One region of the Mesorhizobium sp. M0751 genome, then DNA from elsewhere that is predicted to be linked to it. Evidence: predicted binding sites of a transcription regulator. Region 1 holds the regulator's gene; the other holds the start of a gene.
What was found. The regulator PhoB, encoded in region 1, activates phosphate uptake and scavenging genes when phosphate is short. The targets are predictions, from matches to a motif close to TGTCATNNANCTGTCAT.
Positions count from the first base shown of each region.

Region 2: a site for PhoB is predicted at 2,752-2,768, ahead of NKI19_RS10110 (ceramide glucosyltransferase). Genes of this name have one in related genera too.

Region 1 covers NZ_JAMYPH010000002.1:112,918-119,477, forward strand. Annotated here, with positions in the region: gene NKI19_RS03175 (sugar ABC transporter permease) at 1-833, opposite strand, end outside; gene xylF (D-xylose ABC transporter substrate-binding protein) at 976-2,016, opposite strand; gene NKI19_RS03185 (ROK family protein) at 2,302-3,546, shown strand; gene phoB (phosphate regulon transcriptional regulator PhoB) at 3,556-4,245, opposite strand; gene phoU (phosphate signaling complex protein PhoU) at 4,262-4,969, opposite strand; gene pstB (phosphate ABC transporter ATP-binding protein PstB) at 5,002-5,805, opposite strand; gene pstA (phosphate ABC transporter permease PstA) at 5,802-6,560, opposite strand, start outside.
Region 2 covers NZ_JAMYPH010000004.1:484,330-490,889, forward strand. Annotated here, with positions in the region: SAM riboswitch at 118-195, shown strand; gene NKI19_RS10105 (O-succinylhomoserine sulfhydrylase) at 266-1,456, shown strand; gene NKI19_RS10110 (ceramide glucosyltransferase) at 1,493-2,647, opposite strand; gene apaG (Co2+/Mg2+ efflux facilitator ApaG/CorD) at 2,876-3,268, shown strand; gene NKI19_RS10120 (Hsp33 family molecular chaperone) at 3,346-4,356, opposite strand; gene argF (ornithine carbamoyltransferase) at 4,519-5,430, opposite strand; gene NKI19_RS10130 (aspartate aminotransferase family protein) at 5,445-6,560, opposite strand, start outside.

The DNA.
Region 1 (6,560 bases):
GTGATGCCGTTCCGCTGGGCGTACTGGCGAACGATGCCGATCGGCCAGGGATAGGAATTGGCGATCCAGACAGCGCCAAGGATGGCGGCACAGGCGACAACACCGAGCAGGGTCTCCGCCCAGACGGGGCGCAGCGGAAATTTGAACCGCTTGCGCTGCGACCGGCCGTTGAGCAGCATGAAGGCGACGCCCACACAGGCGAGAATGCCGACGATCCAGCTTGCGGTTGCGCCGATCGAGCCACGCGGCCCGCCGCCCATGAGCTGGAAGGTGGCGTCGAGCGGCGCGACGGTGCGCCCGCTCGTCATCAACCATGCCATGCCGCGCCATACCAGCAGGCCGCCCAGCGTCACGATGAAGGCCGGAACCTCGAGATAGGCGATGATAAAGCCCTGGAACGCGCCGATCAGGAGGCCGAGCGCCACGCCGGCAGCCAGCGCGATGATCCATATCCAGGGATTTCCAAGCTGGAATCCCATGACGCGGATGAGGAATTCGGCCTGCGCCACGCCCATCACCATGCCGATCACGCCTTCGACGGAGCCGACAGAAAGATCGATGTTGCGCATCACGATGACCAGCACCATGCCCGTCGCCATGATCGCGACCGAGGAGGTCTGCACCGACAAGTTCCAGAGATTGCGCGGCGTGAGGAAAAGCCCACCCGAGAGTATGTGGATCCCGACCCAGATGACTAGCAGCGCGCCGACCATGCCGAGCATGCGCGTGTCGAGTTCGGTTGCCTTGAGAAATCGGGCAACGATGCCGAGCTCGGATTCACGCGCCCGGTCTGCCGTGCCGTCGACCGGCGTGTTCGAAGTTGTGTCGGTCATCTTGTTTCTCCCGCCGGGTTGCCGTCTGCCGCGGATGCCGGAAGCAGCCTAGAAGTTATCCGCCGGAAGCGGAAAAACAACTCTTCTTGAAAAAACGCCGCGGCGAGCGGCCGCGGCGTTCGGACGTCTCGGAAACGTCGGCTCAGTTGCAGACTGCAACAGTGCCCGCCGCCACGCCGGCGCAGACCTCTTCTTTCTTGATCCAGCCGGCGTCGATGACGACGTTGAGGTTATCCTTGGTGATGGCGACCGGGGTCAGGAACAGCGACTTGACGGTATTGCCGCCGGGCGTGGTGAAATCCTTCACGCCGGCAATGTCGGTCATCTGCTTGCCGTCGGCCAGTTGCGAGGCGATCTCGGCGGCGTTCTTGCCGAGCTCGCGCGCGTCCTTCCACACCGACACGGTCTGTGTGCCGAGCGCGATGCGGTTCAGCGCGGCGTGGTCGCCGTCCTGGCCCGAGACCGGAATAGATCCGGCCAGCCCTTGTGCCGTCAGTGCGGCGACGACGCCGCCGGCAGTGCCGTCATTGGCCGCGACCACTGCATCGACCTTGTTGTCGTTCGCGGTCAGGAACTGTTCCATGTTCTTCTGGGCGTTGGCCGGGAGCCAGCCGTCGGTATAGGCCTCGCCGACATTCTTGATCTTGCCGCTGTCTATTGCGTCCTTCAGCACTTCCATCGAACCGGCAAACAGGAAATCGGCATTCGGATCGGCACCCGAGCCCTTGATGAAGACGTAGTTGCCTTCCGGCTTCACCTTGAAGACTTCGCGGGCCTGCATGCGGCCGACTTCCTTGTTGTCAAAGGTCAGGTAAAAGACGTCCTTGTTCTCGATCAGCCGGTCGTAGCCGACAACCGGAATACCTTCGTCCAGCGCCTTTTGCACGGCTGGCCCGATGGCTGAAGCGTCCTGGGCCAGGATGATCAGTGCGTTGGCGCCCTGCGAGATCAGGCTCTCGACGTCGGTGAGCTGCTTGCCGGGGTTGGACTGCGCGTCGGCGGAAATATACTTGTCGCCTGCGGCCTCGATGGCCGCCTTCATTGCGGCCTCGTCGGTCTTCCAGCGCTCTTCCTGGAAGTTCGACCAGGAGACGCCGATGACCTTGTCTTTAGCCTGCGCCACCGACGCCAGCGCCAGCGTCATGGCGACACCCGCCAGAATGGCGGTCGTGAATTTCTTCATCATATCCTCCCTGCGCCGCGTACGGCGTGACCAATTGGCTCAAAGACCAGCTTAGAAGCTCTAATTTTTTCGAGCCTCGAAAAAATACTGGCCCGATCTCCGGCTGCTGTCAACATCGATTCTGATGGATTTTGATGACTCTACGAGTTTTTTCGAGCGTCGGAATAAACGATGACAGCGCCACCGGCATCTGACACTATTTGCCTGCATCCGACACTATTTGTCGGACATTACCGACGGCTTCCGGTTCATGAGCGGCCGCGGCAACCGGGAGGAAAGCAAACGATGTCGGTCGGAATCCGCCATGACGATTTGCGCCGGCGCAACCGGGCGATGGTGATCTCGGCGGTGCGCCGGGCCGGCCAGCCATCGCGTACGGAGATCGCAGCAACCACCGGCCTCAGTCATTCGACCATATCGGCGATCTCCTCCGACCTGATACGGGAAGGCATCCTCGCCGAGAGCAAGGCAAGCGAGCCCGCTTCGTTGAAACGCGGTCGTCCGCAGGTCGGCCTCGCCCTCAACCCGGAAGCTGCGGCGGTGTTGACCGTGGTGTTGTCGCTGAATTTCCTGTCGGCCGCCATTATCGACTATGCGGGACAGGTGGTCGCCGAGGAACAGCGCCGGCTGGACACGCTGACCATGCCACGCGATGAGCTGATCCGTGAATGCATGGCCATCGTCCGGCGCCGGCTGCAGGATCCAGACCTTGACGTCCGCAGTGTCGCCCGCATCGCCCTGGCGATTCAGGGCATTACCGACTCCCCTGCACGCGCCATGCTGTGGTCGCCGATCACGCCGCAGACCGACATCGCCTTTGCCGACATGCTGGAGGACGAATTCGGCGTCCCGGCAACGGTGGAGAACGACTGCAACATGATGGCGGTGGCTTTGCGCTGGCGCGATCCGGATCGCTATCGCGACGACTTCATCGCCATCCTGCTTTCGCACGGCATCGGCATGGGGCTGGTGCTCAAGGGTCAGCTGTTCACCGGCACGCATTCCTCGGGCGGCGAGTTTGGCCACATGATCCATCGTCCAGGCGGCGCGCTCTGCCGTTGCGGACGACGCGGCTGCATCGAGGCCTACGCCGGCAATTACGCCATCTGGCGCAACGCCAGGCAGATGAGTGAAGACAGCGAACCGGTAGCCGACGTCAGCGACGCCGACATGCGCGCGTTGGCGGCCCGGGCGCGCGAGAAGGATGGGCCGGAACGCGAGGCCTACCGCAAGGCCGGCGAAGCGCTGGGTTTCGGTCTCGGCTCGCTGTTCGCGCTGATCGATCCGGCGCCGGTCGCGATGGTCGGCGCCAGTGCCGCCGCCTTCGATCTGATCGAGCCGGCCTTGCGCCAGGCCATCGCCCAGACCGCCGGTGGCCAGCATTCGGGCTCGATCTCCTTCGATACCGAACCAAACGAATTGCCGCTGATCCGCGAAGGCTGCGCGATGCGGGCGCTTGGCTTCGTCGACCAGGAGATTTTCGCGCCGGGCGCGCAGATGAGGCCCGGCGTCAGAAAGAACGTAGCCTGACCAGGCGGATCAATCTTCCCTGATCGCATAGCCGGCGCCGCGGATGGTGCGGATGACATCCGGCATGCGGCCGTTATTGATGGCTTTGCGCAGCCGCCCGACATGCACGTCGACGGTGCGTTCGTCGATATAGATCGTCTCGCCCCAGACATTATCGAGCAACTGGCTGCGCGAGAAGACGCGGCCCGGATGCCGCATCATAAATTCGAGCAGCCGGAATTCGGTCGGCCCGAGCCTGATTTCGCTCTTCTTGCGATAGACCCTGTGCGATTCGCGATCGAGCACGATGTCGCCGACCTTCAGCACGCTGGACAGCACTTCCGGCTTGGCGCGCCGCAGCAGCGCCTTGACCCTGGCCATGAATTCCGGTGTCGAAAACGGTTTGACCAGATAGTCGTCGGCGCCGGTCGAAAGACCGCGCACTCGGTCGCTCTCCTCGCCGCGCGCGGTCAGCATGATGATCGGCAGCCGCTCGGTTTCGGGGCGCACCCGCAACCGGCGGCAGAGCTCGATGCCGGAAACCGCTGGTATCATCCAGTCGAGCACCAGAAGGTCGGGCACATTCTCCTGCAAACGGATCTCGGCTTCGTCGCCGCGTGTCACCACCTCGACCTGGTAGCCTTCGGATTCGAGATTGTAGCGGAGCAGCACACCCAACGGCTCCTCGTCCTCCACCACCATTATGCGTGGTGCGATCATCGGCTGGGCACCCCCATCACGTCACCGGCGCGGACATTGTCGTTTCGTCCTGCTTCGGACGATTGCCCGGCAATTGCTCGCCGGTCAGCACATAATACGCATTTTCGGCGATGTTGGTGACATGGTCGCCGATCCGCTCCAGATTCTTGGCGCAGAACAGCAGATGCGTGCAAGCGGTGATGTTGCGCGGGTCTTCCATCATGTAGGTCAACAGCTCGCGGAACACGGACGTGTATTTGACGTCGATGCGCTCGTCGGCGGCACGCAGCTTGGCCAACGCGGCCGCATCGCCTGCAGCATATTCCTCGATAACGCCCTGCACCTGGATGAGCACCAGCTGCGCCATCGCGTCGATGGAATGCGACAAGTCGCGCGGCGTGACGCTGAGGCCGACCGCACTCACACGCTTGGCGATATTCTTGGCAAGGTCGCCGATGCGTTCGAGGTCGCCGGCCATGCGGATCGCTCCGACCACATGGCGGAGATCGTGGGCCATCGGCTGGCGTTTGGCGATCAGGGTGATGGCGCGGTCGTCCAGTTCGCGTTGACGCGCATCCATGATGGCGTCGTCGGAAACGACGCGTTGCGCCAACACGTTGTCGGAATTCAACAGGGCCTTGGTCGCCCCGCCGACCATCGAACCGGCGAGGTCGGCCATGTCGCGGATCAGCTTGCTGATCTGCTCGAGATCCTCGTCGAAAGAAGCGACTGTGTGTTCGCCCATGGTCCTGTCCTCATATGCATGATCGGAACGGCTCAGCCGAAGCGGCCAGTGATGTAATCCTGCGTGCGCTTCTCTCGGGGCGACGTGAAGATCTTCTCGGTCCGGTCGAACTCGACCAGTTCACCCAGATACATGAAGGCGGTCTGGCGCGACACGCGCGCCGCCTGCTGCATGTTGTGGGTGACGATGACGATCGTGTAGTCGGCTTGCAATTCGTCGATCAGCTCCTCGATCTTTGCGGTCGACAACGGGTCGAGTGCGGACGCCGGTTCGTCGAGCAGAATGACTTCCGGCTTCACCGCCACGGTGCGGGCGATGCAGAGCCGCTGCTGCTGGCCGCCGGACAGGCTCAAGCCGCTGGCGTTGAGCTTGTCCTTGACCTCGCTCCACAGCGCGGCGCGCTTCAACGCCTGTTCGACGCGGCCGTCCATCTCGGACTTGCCGAGGTTCTCGTAGAGCCTGACGCCGAAGGCGATGTTCTCGTAGATCGACATCGGGAACGGCGTCGGCTTCTGGAACACCATGCCGATCTTGGTGCGCAGCAGATTGAGATCTTGCGACCGGTCGAGAATGTTCTTGCCGTCGAGCAGCACCTGGCCCTCGGCCGTCTGTTTCGGGTAGAGCTCATAGATGCGGTTGAACACACGCAGCAGCGTCGATTTCCCGCAGCCCGATGGGCCGATGAAGGCCGTGACACTGCGCTCGGGCAGCGACAGGCTAATGTCCTTCAGCGCCTTGCTCTGGCCGTAGTAGAAGTTGAGGTTCTTGACCTCGATCTTCGTCTTCTCGGCGACCGTTTCGGTCATCGTCATGTCTGGGGACAACATCTGCATCATCTGTCCTCTCTGCGTCCGGTAAGGCTGCGGGCGAGGATGCTCAAGCCCAGAACCGTCAGGGTGATTATGAGTGCGCCGGTCCACGCCAGCTGCTGCCATTCCTCGTAAGGGCTGAGAGCGAACTGGAAGATGGTCACCGGCAGGCTGGCCATCGGCGCGTTGATATTGCTCGACCAGAACTGGTTGTTGAGCGCAGTGAAGAGCAGCGGCGCCGTCTCGCCGGAAATGCGTGCTATCGCCAGCAATATGCCGGTAACGATGCCGGACAATGCGGCGCGATAGGCGACCGAACGGATCACCACCCAGCGCGGCGCGCCGATCGCGGCGCCGGCTTCGCGCAACGCGTTCGGTACCAGGTTGAGCATGTCTTCGGTGGTGCGCACGACCACCGGAATGACCAGGATGGCAAGCGCCACGGCACCGGCAATGGCCGAGAAATGCCCCATTGGCCGCACCATCAATTCATAGACGAACAAGCCGATGATGATCGACGGCGCCGACAACAGGATGTCGTTGATGAAGCGGACGACGGTGGTGATGCGCGAGAAACGTCCATACTCGGCCATGTAGGTTCCCGCCAGCACGCCGATCGGCGTGCCGACGACAACCGCGATGATCGTCATCAGCAGGCTGCCGGCGATGGCGTTGAGCAGGCCGCCCGCCTCGCCGGGTGGTGGCGTCATCTCGGTGAAGACCGCGAACGAAAGCCCGGCTGTGCCCTTATAGACCAGTGCGCCGAGGATGAGCGCCAGCCA
Region 2 (6,560 bases), on a different contig from region 1:
ACGCCGGGCGAGGTCTTGTTCTGTCGCAGGTCCGACCGTGGACGCCTTTGGCACCTGCTTGGTACAACCCTCTTAATCATGCCGGCAATTGACGCAAGCGTGGCGCGGGTCTAAAGCTCGTTATCCCGTGGTGATTTGGCCGGTCGGCTTGCAGCCACGTTAAACAAGTCGCTAAAGGACCGTCGGGCCGCAAGGCCATATGGACCGGTTGCGACTTTCGCGACCGGTTTTTTGTTGTTTGGACCAATTTTGGTGTTTGGATAGAATGATGACCAAGAAGCGCGACTGGAAGCCTCAGACCGCACTCGTGCATACCGGGACGCTGCGTTCTGGCTTCGGCGAGACCTCCGAGGCGATGTATCTCACCCAAGGCTATGTCTACGAGACGGCGCAAGCGGCGGAAGCCCGCTTCAAGGGCGAGGAGCCGGGCTTCATCTATTCGCGTTATGCCAATCCGACCGTGGACATGTTTGAAAAACGCATGTGCGCGCTGGAAGGAGCCGAGGACGCGCGCGCCACTGCATCCGGCATGGCGGCGGTGACGGCAGCATTGCTGTGCAGCGCCAAGGCTGGCGACCATATCGTGGCGGCGCGCGCACTGTTCGGCTCCTGCCGCTGGGTGATCGAGACGCTGGCGCCGAAATATGGCATCGAGGCAACGCTGGTCGACGGCACAGACATCGCCAATTGGCAAAAAGCGGTCAAGCCGAACACCAAACTGTTCTTCCTGGAAAGCCCGACCAATCCGACGCTGGAAGTGGTCGACATCGCCGCCGTCGCCGCACTTGCCAACTCGATTGGCGCCAGGCTGATCGTCGACAATGTCTTCGCCACGCCCTTGCAGCAGAAACCCCTGCAGCTCGGCGCCCACATCGTCGTCTACTCCGCGACCAAGCATATTGATGGCCAGGGGCGCTGTCTTGGCGGCATCGTCCTGTCGGACAAGAAATGGATCGACGAGAACCTGCATGACTATTTCCGTCACACCGGCCCGAGCCTCTCGCCCTTCAATGCCTGGACGCTGCTGAAAGGCCTGGAGACGCTGCCGCTGCGCGTACGCCAGCAGACGGAAAGTGCCGGCCGCATCGCGGATTTCCTCGCCGAGCGCCCGCAAATCGCCCGCGTCATCTATCCCGGCCGCGCCGACCACCCGCAAGCGGCCGTGGTCAAGAAGCAGATGTCGGGCGGCTCGACGCTGATCTGCCTGGATGTGAAGGGCGGCAAGCAGGCGGCCTTTGCCTTCCAGAACGCACTCGACGTCGTGCTGATTTCCAACAATCTCGGCGACGCCAAGAGCCTGATCACCCATCCGGCGACGACGACGCACAAGAACTTGACCGATGAGGCCCGCGCCGAGCTCGGCATCGGACCGGGCACGCTCAGGCTGTCAGTCGGCCTTGAGGACACCGACGATCTGCTCGAAGACATCGAGCAGGCGCTGAGAGCTGCCGGATAAGGGCTGGCCGAACAGAGGCGAGCGGGGACGCGCCGATCAGGCGCCGGACGGGGTCTCTTCCAGCTCCGCGACGGCCTTGGTCTGGATAGTCATCACATTGCCTCGCCAATCGACGGCGCCGCTCAGCCATCCGCGCGCCCATATCGCCGGCAGCATGCAGTCGCGAACCATCATCGCCGGGATGGTGCGCAGCGACAGGTGCCACCCCTTGGCCGAGGCCAAGGCGCATTCCGGCAGGTAGGCCGCGGCCAGCACGGCGGTGGCGGTGGCCGGCAGGCTGACGCCGGCATCAGCCGCGGCAACCAGCGCAAGCACCAGCGGCGGCGCCGCGCCGATCAGGATCTCGGGGGCAAAGAACAGTGCAAAGGTGACGCGGCGCAGCCGCGCCCAGCGCGCCTGCCGCGACCAGATCTCGCCAAGCGTGCGCCGGCCGAGCGGCTGTTCGAATGGCGAGGCGACAAGATTGACCCGCAGTCCGAGTCGGTTGACGAGCTTGGTCGCGGCGGCGTCCTCGGCGATCTCGGCGGCAAGCGCGCGGATGCCGCCATTGGCGTCGAGCATCGGCTTGTTCCACAACATGCTCTTGCCCTGGGCGAAGCCGAGGCCGAGCGCCTCTCCAGCGTACTGCCAGCGTGCCTGCAGCGTGTTGAGAAAGGCGCATTCGACCTCCCCCCAGAAACCGTCCGGCCGCGAGCCGATCGGCGTCGAGCAGACGAGGCCGGTGTCGTGCCGCCAGGCCGCCAGCAGCTGCTGGACGTAATCGCTCGGCATAAGCACGTTGGAATCGGCAAGGATGACCCAGCGATAATGCGCCGCCTCCCAACCCTTCACGCAATTGTTGAGTTTTGGATTGCCGCTGATGCGGTCGTCACCGACTAGAAGACGGGCGCGAATAGCTGGAAAGCGCGCCATTGCGGCGTTGATCGGCTTGACTACCGGGTCGTCGGCATGGGCGACGCAGAAGATGAGTTCGTAGCGCGGCCAGTCGAGGGAGAAGGCGCGCTCCAGCGTCTCTTCGGCAAACGGCTCGACGCCGCGCGCCGGGATGACGATCGATACCGGCGGCGCGTTGGCCGCGGGCGGTGCAATCTTGGCTGGTCGCTTCAGCTTCAGCGAGGCTAACAGGATGCTGGCGAGATTTGAAAGAAGGAGGGCTATGGAAAGGAGAGCGGCTGCGAATGTCGGTTCCATCGAGATCTGGTCACTCCAGAAATGCCGGCCGCATGACGGCCGTTTTCAACAATTCGACAAAACGCTGAGTCGCCCGGCACAAGCCTGCACACCATCATTGTCATGTGTCACTCAAATGACATTGTTTTTCGGCACCTGCGCTTGAGATCGGGCAAGAAGATGCCGCGCATCGTTGACCAAACTGCGCTGAGCATCGAAAGTTCCATCTACATTGCTTTGGAGCAGTTTATGTACAGCGCCGTCACCCGCAACATCGAAGTGCAGGTCAGGCCGTTCTATCTGGAGGATCACTCCGACCCGCCGCAAAACCGCTATGTCTGGGGCTACCAGGTGACCATCGACAATCAGTCGGACGAGTTCGTGCAGCTTCTGTCACGCTACTGGCACATTACCGATGGCACCGGCAAGGTCGAGGAAGTGCGCGGCCCCGGGGTCGTCGGCGAGCAACCCGGACTCAACCCCGGCGACAGCTATCAGTATACGTCTGGATGCCCGCTCTCGACCCCGTCCGGCATCATGGTCGGGCACTACACAATGCGCAACAAGCGGGGCGAGACGTTCGACGTCGCCATCCCCGCCTTCTCGCTCGATTTGCCGGGCACGCGGCGCACCGTCAATTGACGTTCACTTGGATTCCTCTCCCCGCCTTGCGGGGCGAGGGAATCCAAGTTCTGCGAAGGCAGCCGCACTGACGCTCGCTATTGAGCCGCTGCAAATTCCGCCGGATCGAAGTCATATTGTTTCGAGCAGAATTCGCAGGCCACGTGAATGCTGCCATCCTCGGTGCTGTCCCTGATCTCCTCGGCGGAGAAGCCTTCGAGGATGCCGCGGATCTTCTCCCTCGAGCATGAGCACTGGTCGGCGACCGGCACCCCGCCGAAGACGCGGACGCCATGCTCGTGGAAAAGCCGGTAAAGCAGCCGTTCGGCGCCGATCGTCGGATCGATCAGCTCGGTCGGTTCAATAGTACCAAGCAGCGCCAGCAACTCCTGCCAGGAATTGTCGGTCGGGTCGTGGATTTCCTCACGCGGATCGCCGTCGCCACCGGGAAGGTCGGGTACGCGCATGCGCTCCGCCGACTGCGGCAGGAACTGTGCCAGCAGGCCACCGGCCCGCCATTGCTCGCGGGCACCGCCGACGCCGGGCGTCAGAAGCTTGGCAACCGAAAGCCGGAGGTCGGTCGGAATCTGCTCCGACTGGCGGAAATAGGTGCGTGCGGCATCTTCCAGCGTGACGCCGTCGAGCTGGACGATGCCCTGGTAGCGTTGCGTGTGGGCGCCCTGGTCGATGGTCAGCGCCAGGACACCGCTGCCGAGCAGCGTCTGCGGTGACGTCTCACCGGCAGAAGTCAAAGCCTGCAGCCGGTCGGCATCGAAGCGGGCATAAGCGCGCAGCGCGTGCGGCGTGGAGAAATCCGCGACCAGCATGTCGACCGGCCCGTCGGTACGGGTCTGCAGAATGAACTTGCCCTCGAACTTCAGCGAAGTTCCGAGCAATACCGTCAGCACACAGGCTTCGGCCAGGAGCCGGGCGACCGGCTCTGGATAGTCGTGGCGGCTGAGAATAGCGTCGAGCATCGACCCGAGCTGGACGGTGCGGCCGCGCACGTCGAGCGGGCCGACCTCGAACGGCACGACATGGTCGTCGCCAGCGTAGCCGAATTCGCCGAGCTTGGGTTTATGTTCAGCCAATTGATGAGTTTCCAACATGACAAAGCTCCGGGGCGCGGCGATGCCGCCCTCCGGGGCGCATGCGACGAGACGCGCTCGATTTGCGTGATGCGCCTGAGATAGGCACCACCCACTCCCGGATCAAGGCGGCCCGGATCAACGCGGCGCAGATCAGGCCAGCCCGGATCAAGGCGGCCCTTATCAAGCGCCCAGGCACCAGGCCAAGACCGCCTTCTGGGCATGGAGCCGGTTCTCGGCCTCATCGAACACCACAGAATGCGGTCCGTCGATGACCTCGTCGGTAACCTCTTCACCGCGATGCGCCGGCAGACAGTGCATGAACAGCGCGTCCGGCTTGGCTTTCGCCATCAGTGCCGCATTGACCTGATAGGGCAGGAAGACATTGTGGCCGCGGGCACGGTGCTCCTGGCCCATCGACACCCAGCAGTCGGTGACGATGCAATCGGCCTCGTGAACGGCCTCCTCGGGCGAACGGGTGAATTTCAGCTTGCCGCCATTGGCTTTCGACCAGTCGACATGCTTCTGGGCCGGTTCGCTGCCCTCGGGCACGGCGACGTTCAGCTTGAAATGGAAGCGCGCAGATGCCTCCAGCAGCGAATGCAGCACGTTGTTGCCGTCGCCGGTCCAGGCGATCGTCTTGCCGGCCACCGGACCGCGGTGCTCTTCGAAGGTCATGATGTCGGCCATCAGCTGGCAGGGATGGGTCTCGTCGGTCAGCCCGTTGATGACGGGGATCGTAGCGTTTTCCGTCAGTTCCAGCAGCCGGTCATGCGAGGTGGTGCGGATCATGATGGCATCGACATAGCGCGACAGCACCTTGGCCGTGTCGGCAATGGTCTCGGAGCGGCCAAGCTGCATCTCGGTGCCGGTCAGCATGATCGTCTCGCCACCCAACTGCCGCATGCCGACGTCGAACGACACGCGCGTGCGCGTCGACGGCTTGTCGAAGATCATCGCCAGCACCTTGCCTTCGAGCGGCTTGCTGCGTTCGCCGGCCTTGAGCCTTGCCTTTCGCACAGCTGCGTCGTCGAGCATGAAGCGCAGATCGCCTTCAGAAACGGCGGAAAGATCGGTGAAATGGCGAAGGGACATCAGGAATTCCAGGATTACTTCGCAGCGGCAGCGACAATGGCATCCGCCAGGCTCTTGGCGCCGGCACGAATGCGCTCGAGCGCTTCGTGGATCTCGGCGTCGGTGACGGTGAGAGGCGGCAGCAGGCGGATAACGTTGTCGCCGGCCGGAACCGTCAAGAGATGCTGGTCACGCAGTGCCACCGTGACTTTGGTGTTGGGCATCGCGCATTTAAGCCCGAGCATCAGGCCGGTGCCCCTGATGCTTTCGATAACATCCGGAAATTCGTCGGCGACGCCAGCGAGCCCCTGCTTCAACAGCAGTGCCTTGCGCCGGACGTCTTCGAGAAAGCCGTCTTCCAGCACCACGTCGAGCACGGCGTTGCCGACCGCCATTGCCAGCGGATTGCCGCCGAAGGTGGTGCCGTGCACGCCGGCGGTCATGCCGACCGCCGCCTCGTCGGTGGCGAGGCAGGCACCCATCGGGAAGCCGCCGCCGATGCCCTTGGCCACCGCCATGAGGTCGGGTGTGACACCCGCCCACTCATGCGCGAACAGCTTTCCGGTGCGGCCGACGCCGCATTGGACCTCGTCGAAAATCAGGAGCAGCCCGTGCTGATCGCAGAGCTGCCTGAGGCGCTTCAGCGATTGCGTCGGCACTTGCCTGATGCCGCCCTCGCCCTGCACCGGCTCGATCAGGATCGCCGCGGTCTCAGGCGTGATCGCCTTTTCGGCGGCATCCATATCGTCGAAACCGACCTGGTCGAACCCGTCGACCTTGGGGCCGAAACCTTCCAGATACTTGTACTGGCCGCCGGCGGCGATGGTCGCCAGGGTGCGGCCGTGGAAGGCGCCTTCGAAGGTGATTGTGCGGTAGCGCTCGGGATGGCCGTTGACGAAGTGGTAGCGCCGCGCCGTCTTGATGGCGCATTCGAGCGCCTCTGCGCCGGAATTGGTGAAGAACACCTTGTCGGCGAAGCTGGCGTCGGCCAGCCGCTCGCCGAGCCGGCTCTGTCCCGGAATCTCGTACAGATTGGAGACGTGCCAGAGCTTGGCGGCCTGCTCGGTGAGGGCCGCGACCAGATGCGGATGGCTGTAGCCCAACGAATTCACGGCGATGCCGCCGGCGAAATCGAGATATCGCTCGCCCTT